2 regions of the Rhizobium sp. FG96 genome follow, and region 1 is predicted to be linked to the other one. Evidence: predicted binding sites of a transcription regulator. Region 1 holds the regulator's gene; the other holds the start of a gene.

The links. The regulator PhoB, encoded in region 1, activates phosphate uptake and scavenging genes when phosphate is short. The targets are predictions, from matches to a motif close to TGTCATNNANCTGTCAT.
Region 2: the regulator PhoB is predicted to act here: its motif matches at 1,512-1,528, upstream of ugpB (sn-glycerol-3-phosphate ABC transporter substrate-binding protein UgpB).

Annotation. Positions count from the first base shown of each region.
Region 1 covers NZ_JBMDIL010000006.1:386,953-391,805, forward strand. Annotated here, with positions in the region: gene pstA (phosphate ABC transporter permease PstA) at 1-327, shown strand, start outside; gene pstB (phosphate ABC transporter ATP-binding protein PstB) at 342-1,157, shown strand; gene phoU (phosphate signaling complex protein PhoU) at 1,202-1,915, shown strand; gene phoB (phosphate regulon transcriptional regulator PhoB) at 1,949-2,632, shown strand; gene ACODR6_RS14990 (GcrA family cell cycle regulator) at 2,717-3,250, opposite strand; gene ACODR6_RS14995 (aspartate aminotransferase family protein) at 3,677-4,853, shown strand, end outside.
Region 2 covers NZ_JBMDIL010000002.1:169,651-174,503, forward strand. Annotated here, with positions in the region: gene ACODR6_RS04050 (aconitase X swivel domain-containing protein) at 1-180, opposite strand, end outside; gene ACODR6_RS04055 (aconitase X) at 177-1,421, opposite strand; gene ugpB (sn-glycerol-3-phosphate ABC transporter substrate-binding protein UgpB) at 1,669-2,979, shown strand; gene ugpA (sn-glycerol-3-phosphate ABC transporter permease UgpA) at 3,044-3,925, shown strand; gene ugpE (sn-glycerol-3-phosphate ABC transporter permease UgpE) at 3,935-4,783, shown strand; gene ACODR6_RS04075 (sn-glycerol-3-phosphate import ATP-binding protein UgpC) at 4,783-4,853, shown strand, end outside.

The DNA of each region.
Region 1 (4,853 bases):
GCCTCGAAGATGCAGATGGTGTTCCACCATGTGCTGCCGCTCGCCATGCCGGGCATCCTGACCGGCACCATCATCGGCCTGGCGCACGCGCTCGGCGAAACCGCGCCGCTCTTGCTGATCGGCATGGTCGCCTTCGTCGCCAATGCACCGGCCACGCCTCTCGACCCGTCCACCGCCCTCCCAGTCCAGGTCTACATGTGGGCCAACGAAGCCGAACGCGCCTTCGTGGAACGTACGTCGGGTGCCATTATCGTCCTCCTCCTGTTCCTGATCGTCATGAACCTCGGAGCCATCCTCTTGCGCCGTCGCTTTGAGCGCCGCTGGTAAACGGAGTAGAAACAATGAACATGTTGACCGAAGCAGCAGTTGAAAAGGCTCTGGACCAGAAAATGAACAGCATTCCCTACAAGATGATCGGCCAGGACGTTTCCGTCTATTACGGCGAAAAGCGCGCCCTCTTCGACGTCAAGCTGAACATCCGCGAAAACACCGTCACGGCGCTCATCGGCCCGTCCGGCTGCGGCAAGTCCACCTTCCTGCGCAGCCTGAACCGCATGAACGACACGATCGACAATTGCCGCGTCACCGGTAAGATCACGCTCGATGGCGACGATATCTACGATCCGGATATCGACGTCGTCGAACTGCGCGCCCGCGTCGGCATGGTGTTCCAGAAGCCGAACCCGTTCCCGAAGTCGATCTATGAGAACGTCGCTTACGGCCCGCGCATCCATGGTCTCGCTAAGACCAAGGCCGACATGGACCAGATCGTCGAGACCAGCCTGCAGCGCGCCGGCCTCTGGAACGAGGTCAAGGACCGCGTTCATGAATCCGGCACCGGCCTCTCCGGCGGTCAGCAGCAGCGCCTCTGCATCGCCCGCGCCGTTGCAGTCTCGCCTGAAGTCATCCTGATGGACGAGCCGTGCTCGGCACTCGATCCGATCGCCACGGCAAAGGTCGAGGAACTGATCCACGAGCTGCGCGAAGCCTACACGATCGTCATCGTCACGCACTCCATGCAGCAGGCCGCCCGCGTTTCGCAGCGCACGGCCATGTTCCACCTCGGCAACCTCGTCGAGGAGAACGACACCGACAAGATGTTCACCAATCCGGACGATCCGCGCACCCAGGATTACATCATGGGCCGCTTCGGCTGATCTTTGGCGTCACGACCCCCGATAGACACTCAAGGACTTTCCCCATGGCATCGACACATATTTTTTCTGCGTATGACGAAGACCTGAAGTTCCTCTCGCGCCGCATTTCCGAAATGGGCGGCCTGGCCGAGCAGATGGTTTCCGACGCTGTCCGCGCCCTCGTCAACGGCGACGCGGCGCTGGCGCAGAAGGTCATCTCCGACGACGTGATCCTCGATCACGCCGAGCGCGAGATCAACGACAAGGCGATCGTCACCATCGCCCGCCGCCAGCCGATGGCGTCGGACCTGCGCGAGATCATGGGTTCGATCCGCATTGCCGCAGACCTCGAGCGCGTCGGCGACCTCGGCAAGAACACCGCAAAGCGCGTCATCGCCGTGCAGAGCACCGGCGTTCCGCGCAAGCTCGCCCGTGGCCTGGAGCATCTCTCCGAGCTCGCGCTCGTCCAGCTGAAGGAGGTGCTCGACGTCTACACGACGCGCGCTGCCGACAAGGCGAAGTCGATCCGCGAGCGCGACGAGGAAATCGACGCGATGTACACGTCGCTGTTCCGCGAGCTCCTGACCTACATGATGGAAGATCCGCGCAACATCACCAGCTGCACGCACCTGCTCTTCTGCGCCAAGAACATCGAGCGCATCGGCGACCACGCCACCAACATTGCTGAAACCATCTACTACATGGCGACCGGCGCTCAGCCGGAAGGCGAGCGTCCGAAGGACGACACCGCCAACACCGTCGGCGCGGTAACGGAATAATCATCCGGACCGGGCCTCAGGAGACAGAATAGAATGATCCCGAGAGTTGCAGTCGTTGAAGACGAAGAAGCACTGAGCGTGCTTCTTCGCTACAATCTCGAAGCCGAAGGTTTCGAAGTCGATACCATCCTGCGCGGCGACGAGGCGGAAATCCGCCTTCAGGAGCGCACGCCGGACCTTCTTATCCTCGATTGGATGCTGCCTGGCGTATCAGGCATCGAGCTCTGCCGCCGGCTGCGCATGCGCCCGGAGACCGAGCGTCTGCCGATCATCATGCTGACGGCGCGCGGCGAGGAAAGCGAGCGCGTTCGCGGCCTGTCGACCGGCGCGGACGACTATGTCGTGAAGCCGTTCTCGACGCCCGAGCTCGTTGCCCGCGTCAAGGCGATGCTGCGCCGCGCCAAGCCGGAAGTTCTCTCGACCGTGCTGAAGTGCGGCGATATCGAACTCGACCGCGAAACGCACCGCGTTCACCGCAAGACCCGCGAAGTCCGTCTCGGACCGACCGAGTTCCGCCTCCTGGAGTTCCTTATGTCGTCGCCGGGCCGCGTCTTCTCGCGCTCGCAACTGCTCGACGGCGTCTGGGGTCACGACATCTATGTCGACGAGCGTACCGTCGACGTCCATGTCGGTCGCCTGCGCAAGGCGCTCAACTTCTCGAACATGCAGGATGTCATCCGCACCGTCCGCGGTGCCGGTTATTCCATGGAAGCCTGAGTGATCAAGGAGGCTACGGCCTCCTGACATGCAGATACAAAAAAACGGGCCGAAAGGCCCGTTTTTCGTTTGTCTTTACCCGGCTCAGTTTGCCCGGGCTGCGGCCCTGCGGCGATCATTGACCGGCTGGTAAGCCAGGCGCTGGTGATAGGTGCAGTAGGGCGAAGAATCCGGGCTTTCGCAGCCGCAGAAATGGAAATCGTCCTTCAGCGGATCGCCGACCGGCCACTTGCAGGTGCGCTCGGTCAGTTCCGTCAGGCCGAGACGGCGGGAGATCGGCACGACAACGTTGGAAGCCGGACGATATTCCATCTCCTCCATGACGTCGATTTCGATCTCTTCCTTCAGCATCGTTGCGCCCTGCGGGCGGGCAACGGTGCGGGTCGTCATGCGCGATGCGTAGTTCGGAGCGCGCGGTGCCGAAGTCGTGCGCTTCGGAGCCCGTGCCGCCGTCGCATTGCCGCCGGCCTTGGCACGGCCCGGCAGTGCCAGACGGTGAACCTTGCCGATAACGGCATTCCGGCTTACGCCTCCAAGTTGCGCCGCGATCTGGCTCGCGCTCAACCCTTCGGACCACAGTTTCTTGAGTTTCTCGACCCGCTCGTCTGTCCAGTTCATGCCCTGTGTCTCCGCCGTTTAAGCGTTGTGAAGGCAGAATCCTTCACCGTTTGCCCCGGATGAATCCGACACAAGAAACGCTTGACTAATTTTGGTGACTAGTTCCGCCGCATGCAGTCTAGTAATTGAGTTTTAACCTAGTGTGAGGCTGACTCCGTGACAAGAGTCGCGGGAATCCGGATGAATCGAATTTCAAGTTTTCCCCAACTTGCTTCCCCACAGAGTCATTTCTGCAACATTAGCTGTTGATGAAACGCGACATCGCTTGAGCGTCACCCAGAAGCCACGAAAGCCGTAGTTTTGTTGACATTGCAGTGCGAAAAGTAAATAGTGCACAGCGCCGCCGAGAGGCGGCATTTTTAATTTTTCGGACCTGGTTTTTTAGCCGGAGTCCGGTTGCCCATAACGCTGACAGGAGACCGCGCCATGGCTGAAGCCGCGCCGCTATATGATACCTATTCTCGTGCCCCTCTGCGGTTCGAGCGAGGTGAGGGCGTCTGGCTGATTACCGAGACCGGCGAGCGATATCTGGATTTTGGCGCGGGCGTTGCCGTGACCGCTGTCGGCCACAGCCATCCGCATGTTGTCGATGCCCTGAAGGCGCAGGCCGAGAAGGTCTGGCACCTCTCCAACATCTACGAGATCCCAGGCCAGGAAAAGCTCGCGACGAGGCTGACGGAAGCGACTTTCGCCGACAAGGTGTTCTTCACCAACTCGGGTGCGGAAGCCCTGGAATGCGCGATCAAGACCGCGCGCCGCTACCAGTATTCGAAGGGCCATCCGGAGCGCTTCCATATCATCACCTTCGAAGGCGCCTTCCATGGCCGTACGCTGGCGACGATCGCCGCCGGCGGCCAGGAGAAGTATCTCGAAGGCTTCGGTCCGAAGACCCCCGGTTTCGACCAGGTGCCTTTCGGCGATGTCGAAGCCGTCCGCGCGGCGATCACCGACGCAACGGCAGGCATTCTGATCGAGCCCGTACAGGGTGAGGGTGGTATCCGCCCGGCGACCGTCGAGTTCATGAAGGCGCTGCGCCAGCTCTGCGATGAGCATGGCCTGCTGCTGATCCTCGACGAAGTGCAGACCGGCGTTGGCCGTACCGGCAAGTTCTTCGCTTATGAATGGTCCGGCGTTAGCCCCGACATCATGGCTGTTGCCAAGGGCATCGGCGGCGGTTTCCCGCTCGGCGCCTGCCTTGCGACGGCTGAGGCGGCCTCCGGCATGAAGGCCGGCACGCACGGCTCGACCTATGGCGGCAATCCGCTTGCCATGGCCGTTGGCAGTGCCGTTCTCGATATCGTGCTCGCCGATGGCTTCCTGCAGCACGTCCGCGACGTGTCGCTGGTCTTCCGCCAGGGCCTGGCGTCGCTGAAGGATCGCTATCCTGACGTGATCGAGGATATCCGCGGCGAAGGCCTGCTGCTCGGCATCAAGGCCGCCGTTCCCTCGAGCGAACTCCTGGCTGCGATCCGCGGCGCGCATCTGCTGGGTGTCCCGGCGGGCGATAACGTCATCCGTCTCCTGCCGCCTCTGGTGGTGACTGCGGAAGAAGCCCGCGAAGGCCTCGTACGCATCGAGCAGGCCGCTGAGAGCATTCGCGCAG
Region 2 (4,853 bases), on a different contig from region 1:
TCCGGCTTCCATGACCAGGATCGACCCGCTGATCGACTGGCCGCTCTGCGGATGCCACTGGTCGATAATCCGGCCGGTCGCGGAGTCGACGCCACCCCAGAAGCTCAAGGGTTCGGCCAGCACGAAGGCCGGCGCTTGGGCGCTGCCTTCCATGAGCGTCGTTGCGGAGAAACTGGTCACAGCCGCACCACCTTGCCCGCCCGGGCCGAGGCCATGCATTCAGCCAGCGAGCCGAAGGCGACGTCGACGCCGATATTGCCGGGCGCGTAGTAAGCCCATTTACCGGAATTGGTCATGACGGCGCCGGACATGTCGCGGATGATCGCCGTCACATAGGTGCAGGTATCGATGACGAGCGTGATACCCGCAGCCTCCAGCCTCGTCCGCCAGCTACGGTTTTCGAGCTCCGCCAGAACCTCGCGGTTCGTGTTGATATAGATGTCGGTCGCCGCCTTCTCGTCCGTCAGCAGCGGCATCAGCCGCTCGAACTCGCCGATCGAGAAATGCGGCGTGCCCATGCTGACCGCGGCAAGCGGCGTACCCTCCGCCACTGTCGAGAGATTGCGGATCGTCTCGCGGATGTCATCGCGGCTGAGACAGATGACTTCCACCGGCTCTTTTCCGCCGCAGGCTGCTTCCAGCGTCGGCGCTTCCGGCGTCAGCCCGACGGCATGGAAAAGTGCCACAGCACCCGCCGACGCGGCAACGGCGCCCAGCGCTTTCAGATCGTCCTCGGAGCTTTCCACCGGCAATCCGCGGATAACCGGGATCCTGTCGCCGCAGCGGCGGCCGATGGTGTGACCGGCCGCAACGCAGATCGATCCCGCATCGCCGTCAGGGAAAGCTTCGACATCGATCAGCACCGTGGCGCGGCGGTTCTCCGTGACATGCAACCCGTAATAAGGTGCCCGGCCGGCCAGTGCGCAACAGAGATCGATGAAATCGCCGTAGCGATTGGTGCGGGCGCCGAGCACGGAATTGGCAAAGACGATCGCATTCGATTCCGCCCAGGCGATCTGCGCGCCGAAGCGTGGCCGGAAGATCGTTTGGTAGGGGGCGCAGGTGAAGGTGGGCACGCAGCCGAGCTCTTCATGCGCCCGCATCAGCCGCGCGCCGTTGCGGCCGAGTTCGGCGTCGCCGCGAAACAGTTCGGGATGGATGAGATCGACCGAGCCGACATTCAGCGTCGTCGGCACCCGGACGCGCCCGCCCCATGAGACCATGCGCTCGACGAAATCGAGGCTGACCTCGCCGAGATAGAGACAGCCATCGATATGGGCTGCTTCAATATCCACCAATTCCTCAGCGCCGACGGCTTCGGCAAAGCGCACCAGAAGCCGCATCGCAAAGGCCGCCGCCTCGCCGTGGCGGCCATCGAGAAGGGCGTGATCATCGGGGGAAAGCTGGAGTGAGGAATGCATGGCGGCGACGCTATCAGGTCGTCCCGCGGGAGAGAAGATGGCTTGCGAATTCGACCAAAGCCGCACTCGACAAAACTGTCACAAACACTATGTCACAAAACCTTCACAATTTCATTTGCCAGTTCGTTTCTTTTCGTTTTGTATGCGCAAAGTTTCGCAACGAAACCGGCCGGTGAGATCGAGGAGGATCTGCGCCGGCAAGCCGTGACCGGCTGAAACGGCGCGGCAGGACACATAGGGAGGAACCATGTCCATTCGTTTCATCGCCGCATCGGCGGCAACCGTCACCCTGTCGCTCTCCTTCGCGTCGAGCGCTTTCGCGGTGACCGAACTGCAGTGGTGGCACGCCATGGCGGGCGCCAATAACGAGGTGGTCAACCAGCTCTCCAAGGAATTCAACGACAGCCAGAAGGACTACAAGATCGTTCCGGTCTTCAAGGGCACCTATCCGGAAGCCCTGAACGCCGGCATCGCCGCCTTCCGCGCCAAGCAGGCGCCGGCGATCCTGCAGGTCTTCGACGCCGGTAGCGGCGTGATGATGGGCGCCGAAGGCGCGATCATGCCGGCGGCCCAGGTTCTCGAAAAGGGTGGCTTCAAGTTCGACAAGTCGGAATATCTGCCTGGTATCGCCGCCTATTATTCGAAGCCGGACGGCACGATGCTGTCCTTCCCCTACAACTCGTCCTCGCCGATCCTCTATTACAACAAGGACATCTTCAAGAAGGCCGGTCTCGACCCGGAAAATCCGCCGAAGACCTGGCCTGAAGTGTTCGAGGCCGCCAAGAAGATCAAGTCGAGCGGCGCCTCCTCCTGCGGCCTGACGTCGACCTGGCTGACCTGGATCCAGACCGAAAACCTCGCCGCCTGGAACAACGTCTCCTACGGCTCGAACGAAAACGGCCTTGCCGGCACCGATGTGAAGCTTGCCTTCAACTCGCCGCTCTTCGTCCAGCATTTCCAGGCGATCGCCGATCTCGCCAAGGATGGTACCTTCCGCTATGGCGGCCGCACCTCCGAGGCCAAGCAGCTCTTCACCTCCGGCGAATGCGGCATCATGACGGAATCGTCGGGCGGCCTCGGCGACATCATCAAGACGGGCATGAACTACGGCATCGGCCAGCTGCCTTACTACGAAGGCGAAGGGCGTCCGCAGAACACTATTCCCGGCGGCGCCAGCCTCTGGGTCTTCGCCGGCAAGAGCGACGAGGAATACAAGGGTATCGCCCAGTTCTTCCACTTCCTGTCGCAGACCAAGATCCAGGCACGCCTCCACCAGGTCTCCGGCTACATGCCGGTCACCATGGCCGCCTATGAGGACACCAAGAAGTCCGGCTTCTACGAAAAGAACCCGGGCCGCGAAACGCCGATCCTGCAGATGATGGGCAAGGCTCCGACCGAAAACTCCAAGGGTGTCCGCCTCGTCAACCTGCCGCAGGTCCGCGACATCATGAACGAAGAGTTCGAAGCGATGCTCGCCGGCAAGCAGGATGCCAAGGCTGCCCTCGACAAGGCGGTCGAGCGCGGCAATGCCGCCATCCAGCAGGCGATCGGCCAGTAAGTTACGGCGCAATGCCGCCCGCAGCTTCGGCCGCGGGCGGTCCCTTCATGCCAAGGAGATCGCCGTGCAGCGCGTCGTCTTTCCGAACAAGATCCTTCCCTATTTCCTGGTGGCCCCGCAGATCATCCTCACGGTGGTCTTCTTCTTCTGGCCGGCCAGCCAGGCGCTTTATCAGTCGATGCAGCGCGAAGACCCGTTCGGCCTCAAAAGCGGCTTCGTCGGCTTTGCGAATTTTCGCGATGTATTGGCAGACCCCAACTATCTGCACTCGCTCTACGTCACCGTCGTCTTCAGCGTTCTGACCGCGCTGCTGTCGATGGTCGTGGCGCTGGCCCTGGCGACGGCCGCCGACAAGGTGGTGCGCGGCCAGACCTTCTATCGCACGCTGCTGATCTGGCCCTATGCCGTGGCGCCTGCCGTCGCCGGCATGCTGTGGCTCTTCATGTTCAATCCGGCCATGGGCACCTTCGCCTATATCCTGCGCCGCAACGGCTTTCTCTGGGATCCGCTTCTGAACGGCAATCAGGCGATGACGCTGGTCATCGTCGCGGCCGCCTGGAAGCAGATCAGCTACAATTTCCTGTTCTTCGTCGCCGGCCTGCAGGCGATCCCGAAATCGCTGATCGAAGCGGCCGCCATCGACGGCGCCCGCGGCAGCCGCCGCTTCTGGACGATCGTCTTCCCGCTTCTGGCGCCGACCACTTTCTTCCTGCTCGTCGTCAACACCGTCTACGCCTTCTTCGACACCTTCGGCATCATCCATTCGGTGACCGGCGGCGGCCCGGCAAAGGCGACGGAAACGCTGGTCTACAAGGTCTATAATGACGGCTTCGTGAACCTCAATCTCGGCTCGTCCGCGGCCCAGTCGGTGATCCTGATGATCATCGTCATCGCCCTGACCGCCTTCCAATTCCGCTTCGTCGAGAAGCGCGTGCATTATGCGTGAGGGCCTGAAATGATCGAAAAACGCCCAATCGCCAGCCTCATCGGCCACCTGATGCTGATCATCGGCATCATCATCGTCGCCTTCCCGATCTATTACACCTTCATCGCCTCAACGATGACGTCGGCGGAGATCATCAAGCCGCCGATCTCGTTGCTGCCGGGCAGCCACTTCACCGAGAATTACAGCGAGGCGCTGTTTGGCGGCGTCGAGCGCGCCGTCGGCGTCAGTCTGGAACGGCTGCTCTTCAACACCTTCGTGGTGGCGATCCTGATTGCCGTCGGCAAGATCCTGATCTCCTTCCTGTCGGCCTTCGCGGTGGTGTTCTTCCGCTTTCCGCTGCGCATGGTGTTCTTCTGGATGATCTTCGTGACGCTGATGCTGCCGGTCGAGGTGCGCATCCTGCCCACCTACAAGGTGATCGTCGATCTCGGCCTGATCGATACCTATGCGGGCCTGACCCTGCCGCTGATGGCCTCGGCGACCGCAACCTTCCTGTTCCGCCAGTTCTTCCTGACGATCCCCGGCGAATTGCTGGAGGCGGCGCGCATCGACAATGCCGGACCGTTCCGCTTCATGCGCGATATCCTGCTGCCGCTGTCGCGCACCAATATCGCCGCGCTTTTCGTGATCCTGTTCATCTATGGCTGGACGCAGTATCTCTGGCCGCTGCTCGTTACCAATGACGCGCAGATGAACACGGTCATTATCGGGCTCAGGAAGATGGTGGATTTCACCGACGCGGCGACGCCCTGGAATTTCGTGATGGTGACGGCGATCCTTGCGATCATTCCGCCCATCCTCATCGTGGTGCTGATGCAGCGCTGGTTCGTAAAAGGTCTTGTGGAGACGGAGAAGTAATGGCCAGAATCACCCTCAAGGATGTCCGCAAGACCTATGGCGGCGGCGTCGAAGTCATCAAGGGCGTTTC